Regions from separate parts of the Actinomadura sp. 1N219 genome, predicted to be linked through region 1. Evidence: riboswitches for the same ligand, from Rfam matches in the RefSeq annotation. Region 1 holds a riboswitch; the other holds the start of a gene.
The links. Region 1 has a riboswitch for S-adenosylmethionine ahead of thrC (threonine synthase). Riboswitches for the same ligand answer to the same signal wherever they lie in the genome.
Positions count from the first base shown of each region.

Region 1 (4,643 bases):
GGCGAGGCGTCCGCAGCGTTCGGACCGTTCGTTCCGCGGCATCAGCAAGGCGCGGTGCAGGGTCTCGGCGGTCTGTGACACGTCGAATGGGTTGACGGTCAGCGCGTCGTCGGAAAGCTCTGCCGCCGCGCCCGCCTCCCTGGACAGAACGAGCGCGCAGCCGCGTTCCGACAGGACGGGCCCCTCCTTCGCGACCAGGTTCATCCCGTCCCTGATCGGGTTGACGAGCAGCACGTCCGCAAGGCCGTACGCGGCGAGCGAGCGCGGATAGTCGTCGTTCACCTGGAGGATCAGCGGATCCCAGTCCGCCGTGCCGAACTCCTCGGTGATCTGCTTCGCCGTCCGCTCGACGGCGGCGGTGTACTCCCGGTACTCGGGCAGGTCATAGCGGGACGGGTACGCGAACGCCAGATGCACCACACGTCCACGCCACTCGGGATGGTTGACGAGCAGTTCACGGTAGGCAGCGAGCCCACGCACGATGTTCTTGGAGAGTTCCGTCCGGTCGACACGCACGATGAGCTGACGGCCGCCCACCTGTTCACGCAGCGCGCGCGCCCGTTCCGCGACGTCCTGTTCGGCGGCGCGTTGGCGCAACGCCGTCCCGTCGACACCGAGCCCATGGAAGCCTACGCGCGTGACGTGTCCCGAACAGGTGACCGTACGGGCCGCACGGTCAACGCGTGCACCCGGCAGCATTTCGCAACAGTCGAGGAACGCGGACGCCCATCGCTCGGTGAGGAACCCAGCATGGTCGGCGCCGAGGATGCCCAGAAGGATCTGCGAGCCAATGTCGTCAGGGAGCAGCCGGTAGTACTCAGGCGGCGCCCAAGGCGTGTGCGAGAAGTGCACGATTTTCAGGTCGGGACGCCGCTCCCGCAGCATCTGCGGTGCCAGCGACAGGTGATAGTCCTGGATCGCGGCCTTCGCCCCTGGCGCGGCGTCACGCGCCAGAGCATCTGCGAACGCCGCGTTGTACGCCTCATACGACTGCCAGTCGCGGCGGGCGCGAGCGTCGAAATGCGGGCTGCGCGGCGTGTCGTACAGAAGGTGGTGGACGAACCACAGCGTCGAGTTGGCAACGGCGTTGTAGGCACGGTGGAACGTCCCCTCGGGGATGTCCAGCATCCGCACTGCCGCACCACCCGTCTCGTACCCCGCGAGGTCGATACGGCCGTCCGGCGAACGTCGAGCAGCCGTTCGGTCGGCCTCACCCAAGCTCGCACACACCCAAAGCACACCCGGAGCGTCCGCAGACGCCCTCGCGCCCTCCGCATCCGCAGCCGCCTCCGCCTCGGCCTCTGCAGACGGCATCGAACGCGCCCCTGCGCCAAGCACCGGACCGGGTTCCCGTGCCGCGCCCGTCACAGCGGCCAGACCCGACACAAGCCCGCCGCCCCCACGCCGCATGGTGAGCTCCCCGTCCTCCGACAGCGAGAACGACACCGGGCCGCGGTTCGACGCCACCAGCACTTGGCTCATACCGGCAGGGTCTCAGTTGGCGTGGAGGCCCTTCAAAGCGACCCACACGCCGCACCCGACACCCACCGCCCGGCCGGCAGCGATTAGTGGGCAAAGCGGCGGGTAGCCGTCCGAGATGAGCAGGTCCGAGACGACGAAGACCGTGCTCGTCGCCGGTGCGGCGAACCTCATCCTCGCGATCACCAAGCTCATCGCCGGGCTCCTGGCCGGGTCCAGCGCGATGCTCGCGGAAGGCGCGCACTCCGTGGCGGACACCCTCAACCAGAGTTTCCTCCTCGCCTCCCTGCGGCGCAGCGAACGTCCTCCCGACCGGCGCCACCCGTTCGGATACGGCAACGAGCGGTACGTCTGGTCGCTGCTCGCCGCATTCGGGATCTTCGTGGCCGGAGCCGGGTTCTCCGTCTTCGAGGGCGTCCTGACCATGACGGGCCACGGCGGCACCGGGACGAGCGTGTGGCTGGCCTACGCCGTCCTCGCGCTCGCCTTCGTCCTGGAGGGGACGTCCTGGATCCGCGCCTTCCACCAGGCGCGCAAGGAGACCCGCGACAACGGCCGCGACCTCGTCGACCACGTCCGCCGCTCGCCCGACGTCACGTTCAAGACCGCGCTGTTCGAGGACACCGCCGCGATGATCGGCCTCGCGCTCGCCGCCGCCGGGCTGACGCTCCGCGAGATCACCGGCTCCGGCTTCTGGGACGGTCTCGCGTCCGTCCTGATCGGCCTGCTCCTCGTCGTCCTGGCGGTGTCGATCGGACGCGAGAGCGTCGGCCTGCTCATCGGCCAGGCCGCCGATCCGGCCGCGCAGCGCCGCATCCGCGCCGAGATCACCGGCGCTCCCGGCGTGACCGGCGTGGACGAGCTGCTCACCATGCATTTCGGCCCCGAGCGGATCCTCGTCGCCGCCAAGGTCCACTTCTCCGACGACATCAGCGCCGACGAGGCCGAGGACGTCGCAGGCGACATCGACCGGCGGCTCAGGGACCGGATCCCGGACATCGGCCACGTCTTCCTCGACCCCACCCAGCACCCCGCCGACGCCGCTCAGCACCCCGCTGACGCCGCCCGGGGCCCCACCGAAGCCGCCCGCCGCACCGAGGAACACGCGTGATCAAGAAGGCGCCCGGGTAACGTCTCAATCGACGGACCCACCTGTCTGGCATCCGGTCAGATCAGGTAAAGTCACGCATACGAGCGCTCAGCGCTCGTGGCTCACAACTGAATATCGCTCATCCAGAGGGGTGGAGGGACCGGCCCGACGAAGCCCCGGCAACCACCCGGCTCAGGCGTACTCGCGATCCTGCGGGGCCGGCCGGGAGATGGTGCCAACTCCGGCCTGCGACCAAGGTGGCGCAGGAAAGATGGGAAGAAAGGCCTCGCACCCATGGCCATCACGCCTGCCACGGACCTCGGACCAGCCACCGCTCTCGTCTGCCGCGAATGCGGCACGTCCCGCGACCTCGGGCCTCACTACGCCTGCGAAGAGTGTTTCGGCCCCCTGGAGATCGCCTACGACTTCGGGGGAGTCACCCGCGCGAGCATCGAGTCCGGGCCGCGCAACATCTGGCGTTACAAGGGCCTGCTGCCCGTCCCCGCCACGATCACGGACACGCCCAACACCGAGCCCGGCTTCACCCGCCTCGTCCGCGCCGACAACCTCGCCGAGAGCCTCGGCCTGCAGAGCCTGTGGGTGAAGGACGACAGCGGCAACCCGACCCACTCGTTCAAGGACCGCGTCGTCGCCGTGGCGCTCGCCGCCGCCCGCGAGCTCGGCTTCAAGGTGCTGGCCTGCCCGTCCACCGGCAACCTCGCCAACGCCGTCGCCGCGGCCGCGGCCCGCGCCGGGATCCGCAGCGCAGTGTTCGTCCCGTCCAACCTCGAAGCACAGAAGATCATCACCACCGCCGTCTACGCCGGGACGTTCGTGACGGTCGACGGCAACTACGACGACGTCAACCGCCTGGCCTCCGAGATCGCCGGCGAGCAGGACGACTGGGCGTTCGTCAACGTCAACGTCCGCCCCTACTACGCGGAGGGCTCCAAGACCCTCGGCTACGAGATCGCCGAGCAGCTCGGCTGGCGGCTGCCCGACCAGATCGTCGTCCCGGTCGCGTCCGGCTCCCAGCTCACCAAGATCGACAAGGCGTTCCAGGAACTGATCAAACTGGGCCTCGTCGAGGACAAGCCCTACCGCGTCTTCGGCGCCCAGGCCACCGGCTGCGCCCCGGTCGCCGACGCGTTCAAGGCCGGCCACGACGTCATCCGCCCGGTGAAGCCGGACACGATCGCCAAGTCCCTCGCCATCGGCAACCCCGCCGACGGCCCATACGTCCTGGACGTCGCCCGCCGCACCAACGGCTCCGTCGAGGACGTCGCCGACGACGAGGTCGTCGAGGGCATCCGGCTGCTCGCCCGCACCGAGGGAATCTTCGGCGAGACCGCGGGCGGCGTCACGGTCGCGACCCTCCGTAAACTCATCGCGACCGGCGCTCTGGACCCGTCCGCCGAAACCGTGATCATCAACTCGGGGGACGGCCTGAAGACCCTGGACGCCGTCGCACCCGTCGTCGCGCCGTCCGCGAACATCGCCCCGTCCCTGGAAGCGTTCCGCGCCGCGGGCCTCGCCTGAAAGGAGCACCATGAGCAGCGTGTCCGTCCGTATCCCGACGATCCTGCGGACCTACACCGGCGGCGAGTCGGAGGTGAAGGCCGAGGGCGCCACCCTGCGCGCCGTCGTCGCCGACCTGGAGGCCAGCTACACCGGCATCTCCGCCCGCATCCTGGACGACGCCGGCAAGATCCGCCGCTTCGTCAACGTCTACGTCGGCGACGAGGACGTCCGCTTCGCCGACGGCCTCGACACCCCGACCCCCGAGGGCGCCCAGGTCTCGATCATCCCCGCCGTAGCCGGCGGCTGACCCCGACTCGATCCTGGCGCACCCAGCGCCAGGATCGAGCCCAACCCACTCAGCCGTCGCACTAGGCCAACCTGAATTCACGAGCCTCCCCAGACGCGGACTCGTCCTCCGAGCCGAGGACTTGATGCGCCCCTGCCCAAGAAACTGCGACGACAGGCGCAAGTGCCGACCGTCCGGCCGGACGGTGGGATGCCGGCGGCCAACGTGACGGCTCGTACCGGGCACTCGGTGGCCGTGCTGCAGAGC
Region 1 covers NZ_JBIRAY010000013.1:301,410-306,052, forward strand. The annotation lists gene ACH35V_RS33860 (trehalose-6-phosphate synthase) at 1-1,482, opposite strand, end outside; gene ACH35V_RS33865 (cation diffusion facilitator family transporter) at 1,598-2,590, shown strand; SAM riboswitch class I at 2,706-2,847, shown strand; gene thrC (threonine synthase) at 2,864-4,108, shown strand; gene ACH35V_RS33875 (MoaD/ThiS family protein) at 4,119-4,397, shown strand.

Region 2 (4,643 bases), on a different contig from region 1:
CCTGGAGGAGGCGCTGAGCAGCTCCTTCGGCGAGTGGGCGCAGGCCGGGTCCGGGTTCAAGCCGATCGCGCTGGCCGCCGCCCTGGAGGACGGGAAGTCCCTCAACTCCACCTACGACGGAAGCTCCCCGCAGTACTTCGCCGGCGACCCCGTCGAGAACAACGGCAACGAGAGCTACGGGACGGTGAACCTCGTCACCGCCACCCAGCGGTCCGTCAACACCGCGTACGTGAACCTCGGCCGGGACATCGGCAACAAGAAGATCGTCGAGATGGCCGAGAAGATGGGGATCCCCGCGTCGCAGATGAAGGCGGAGCAGCGGGCCGCCGCGACGCTCCCGCTGGGCATCGTGTCGCTGCGTCCCGTCCAGCAGGCGGGCGTGTACGCGACGTTCGCGGCCGAGGGCGTGCACCGGACGCCGTTCGTGGTGAAGGCCGTCACCGACAACGAGGACCACGAGCGCACGTTCACCGAGAAGGGCGAGCGGGCGCTCGGCCAGCAGAACGCGCGGGACGCCACGTACGCGATGCAGCAGGTCGTCCGCGGCGGCACCGGGACGGGCGCGCAGCTGCCCGACGGCCGCGACGTCGCCGGCAAGACCGGCACGACCGACGAGGGCCGCGCGATCTGGTTCAACGGCTTCATCCCGCAGATGGCGACGTCCGTGGCGATGTTCCGCAGCGACGGCAAACCGCTGAACATCCCCGGGTACGGCGCGTTCGGCGGGCAGCTCCCCGCGCAGATCTGGCGGACGTACATGGGCGACGCCGTGAACATCAAGAGCTACGAGCCGGAGTCGTTCGGGTCGCCGTCGAGCCGTCCGGGCGGCGGCTGGACGGGCCCGCCGGACGGCCTCAGCCCCGGCGGGACGGAGCCGCCGGACACGGGCGGGCCGCCCGAGCCCCCGCCGCCCACCGACGAGCCGGACTTCCCGACTCCGCCCACCGACCTGCCGACCATCCTCCCGCCCGACCCCGGCGACCCCGATCCCGGCGATCCGGGCGACCCCGATGATCCCGGCGGAGGCGGCGGCGGAGGCCGCCCAGGCGGCAACGGCTGACCACACCCGGCGGGACGGCTCCCGCCGGGACGCGCGGCACCCCTTACTCGCAGGCTTTTCCTATGCTGCCCGGGGTCTGGTTCATCACGGTGTCGAGCTGCGCGACGTCGCCGGTGCCGACGGCCGGGGCGGCCGCGCGGAGCTTGCCCGCCTCGGCCTTGAGCGCCTTCTTCAGGTCGTCGTCGCCGGTCTTCTTCGCCAGCGCGTCGAGGCGTCCGGCGAGCTGCTCCGTCGCCTGCCGCCAGCGCGCGGGCTCGGCCGCCGGGATGGTCCTCACCTGGGCGATGTACTGCTGGAACGCCTTCTTGGTGTCGGCGCACACCTGCCCGGTGTCGCCGCCCAGCGCGCCGCACCCGCCGAGCAGGCCGGACGCGCCGAGCATCGCCGCGCCCGCGGCCAGCGCCCGAGCCATCCCGTGTCGCATCGCATCCTCCCGGTTGATCCCCGTCCGGCCCCGCATATACTTCCGCATGAGGTCATGAGCGCCAGCGCCAAGCCCCGGCTTGCTGGCCGGCAACCCTTCGTCCGCGATGGGGTGCCCCGGGTGAGGACCTGGCCGGACGCAGCATCCGCGTTCCGGCAAGCGCGGATCCCGGCGGATTTCCGGGGTCCCTGACCCGGAAGGTCCCGGCATGCCGACGCTGCTCGCCCGCTCCGCTCACTCCGTTCCGCCCGCTCACTCCGTTCCGCCCGCTCGCGACGCCATCACGCCTGCTGTGACGCCCGCCGAGGGGGCCCGGGTTCAGCCGGGCCCGCGCGTCATCGGCGCGGACGTACCGGTGCCCGTGCGGGACGGACGCCACGTCCCGTACGCCAACCTCGACTACGCCGCGAGCGCGCCCTGTCTGGAGGCGGTGCACGAGGCGGTCACCCGTGCACTGCCGTACTACAGCAGCGTGCACCGCGGCGCCGGTTACACCTCGCAGGTCACGACCGGGGCGTACGAGGAGGCGCGGGAGACGGTCCGCTCGTTCGTCGGCGGCTGGCGTCGTTCCGCCGTCGTGTTCACCCGCAACACCACCGACGCGATGAACCTGCTCGCGCACGCCGTCCCCGCCGGGACGAGCGTCGTCGTCTTCGAGACCGAGCATCACGCGAGCCTGCTGCCGTGGCGGCGGGCCGTGCGGCTGCCCGCGCCCGCCACCCCCGCCGAGGCCGTCTCCGCCGCCGACCGGGCCCTGCGCGAGTCCCCCATCGGGTCGCGGCTGCTGGTCGTCACCGCCGCGTCCAACGTCACCGGCGAGCTGTGGCCGATCGAGGAGCTCGCGCAGGTCGCCCGCCGCAACGGCGCCCGCATCGCCGTGGACGCCGCGCAGCTCGTCCCGCACCGTCCGATCGACATGACCGCGCTCGGCCTCGACTACGTCGCGTTCTCCGGGCACAAGCTGTACGCGCCGTTCGGCGCGGGCGTCCTCGCCGGGCGCGCCGACTGGCTCCGCGCCGCCGCCCCCTATCTGAAGGGCGGCGGCGCCAGCGCGTCCGTCGGGCGGACGACCCGGTGGGCGGCGTCCGCCGAGCAGCGGCACGAGGCCGGCTCCCCGAACGTGCTGGGCGTCATCGCGCTCGCCGCCGCTTGCGAAACCCTGTCGGACCTCTGGGAATCGGTCGCCGCGCGCGAGGAAGCGCTGGTGAAGAGGCTGCGGGCCGGGCTGGCCGCGCTGCCGTCCGTCCGCGAGCTGACTCTGTGGGGCGACCGTGCGCCGCGCGTCGGGATCGTGTCGTTCGTCGTGGACGGCTGGAACGCGCGAGACGTGGCGCTTACCCTGTCCGATGAGTACGGCATCGGCGTCCGGGACGGGAAGTTCTGCGCCCACCCCTTCCTCAGCCACCTGCTAGGTGGGGACGACCCGGGGTGCGCCGCGGGCCGGGACACCGCCGTCCGCGCCAGCCTCGGCATCGGGACGAGCGAGGAGCACATCGACCGCCTCCTCACCGCCCTCGCCGGGCTGACGGCCCGCTGAGCTGCGCGGACTCCGGCGCCGCCGAGTGAAGATGCTCTTTGGTCCTGTTCGCCCATGTAGCGTAGACAGTCGCGCGGGGACGAGCACGGAAGAAACAGGGGGTGGCGACCGTGGCCGACGCGTGGCGACCCACGTCGGATCTCGAGCACCGGCTGGAGGAGACCGTACGGGCCGGAGACCAGGAGAGTTACTTCCGGCTCCTCGCGGAGAGCGAGCTCGTCGTCCCCGTCCCGCCGGACGTGGCGGACGGGATGCTCGCCAACGAGACGCAGCCGTCCTGGCCGACGCAGGAGGAGGACGGCCGGGTGCACGTGCTCGTGTACACGTCGGCGTCGGCGATGCGCGCCTGCCTCGGCCAGACCTACCAGCACTTCATGACGATCAGGTTCGGTGAGATCGCCGAGACGTGGCCCGACGACCGCTGGTGGCTCGCCGTCGACGTCCCGGCCCGGGGCGTCGGGACCGTCCTGCCGATCGAGGCGCGGCTGCCGTCCTGGTTCGTCCGGCAGGTCGCCGCGGGCGACGGCCGCCCGCCGCAGGTCGGCCGCGCGGCGGCGCCCTGGGAGGAGCTCCGCGACCAGCACCGCGACCTCCCCCGCGAAGCGCCCAGCGAACCGTCCCACGAGGCGTCCCGGCAGGAGTTCCAGCCCGCGAACGAGGTGGAGCGCGACCTGCTCCGCGCCGCGGCCAACAACGACCACGACCTCTTCCTGCAGACGCTGGCCGCCACGGACGTGCTGCTCCCCGTCCCCGACGACACCGACTACACGCTGCGTCCGGGACGTCCCGGTTTCCCCTGGCAGACCCGGGAGGTGGACGGCTCCACCGTCGTGCCCATGTTCACGTCCCCGGAACGGCTCATCGAGGCCGCCCACGCGGCTGGGACCGGCACCGAATACATCAAGCTGCCGTTCACCGTCGCGCTGCGCTACTGGCCGAACCACGACTGGCTGCTCGCCATCAACTCGGGCTCCCCCGCGGGCGGCACCATCCTCGCGCAGCAGCTCCCCGGCCTCGCCACCTGGGCCGACCAGCGCGCCGCGCAGCAAATGACGGAGGGTTTCGACCCGCAGAACGACATCGAGCAGCAGCTCTTCGACGCCGCCCGCCGACGCGACACCGACACCTTCTTCGCCATCCTTCTCGGCGCACAGGTCCTCGTCTCCGCCGATCCCGACACCCCGTGGGGCATCGACCCCGGCGACCCCGGGTTCCCGTGGCGGCCCGTGCCGGTGCACGGCCGCACGTCCATCCAGATCTTCACGTCCCTGAAGTGGATGAACGAGGCCATCGGCTCGTCCAGGTTCGTCATGCCGAGCCTCGTCGAGATGGTCGCCGCCTGGCCGGACACCGGGTGGACGCTCGTCCTCAACCCCGGCACGCCGATCGACGCGACCATGCCCGGCGACCAGGTCCGCTCGCTGCGCGGGCCGGACGCGGCGGCGACGCCCCCGTCCGCGTCCACGCCACCGCCGCCGGAGACACCGGCCGTCCCGGTCGCGCCCGCCCTCCCCGCTGAGCCCGCCCTCCCCGCTGAGCCCGCCGTTCCGATTGCGCCCGCTGTCCCTGCCGTCCCCGCTGAGCCTGACGCACCGGCCGCGCAGAGCCCCGTCGCCGGTTTC
Region 2 covers NZ_JBIRAY010000007.1:418,944-423,586, forward strand. The annotation lists gene ACH35V_RS23595 (transglycosylase domain-containing protein) at 1-1,060, shown strand, start outside; gene ACH35V_RS23600 (hypothetical protein) at 1,104-1,484, opposite strand; SAM riboswitch class IV at 1,535-1,652, shown strand; gene ACH35V_RS23605 (aminotransferase class V-fold PLP-dependent enzyme) at 1,693-3,021, shown strand; gene ACH35V_RS23610 (SseB family protein) at 3,123-4,643, shown strand, end outside.
Region 2: linked by a shared signal. The riboswitch ahead of ACH35V_RS23605 (aminotransferase class V-fold PLP-dependent enzyme) and the one ahead of thrC (threonine synthase) in region 1 are both predicted to bind S-adenosylmethionine.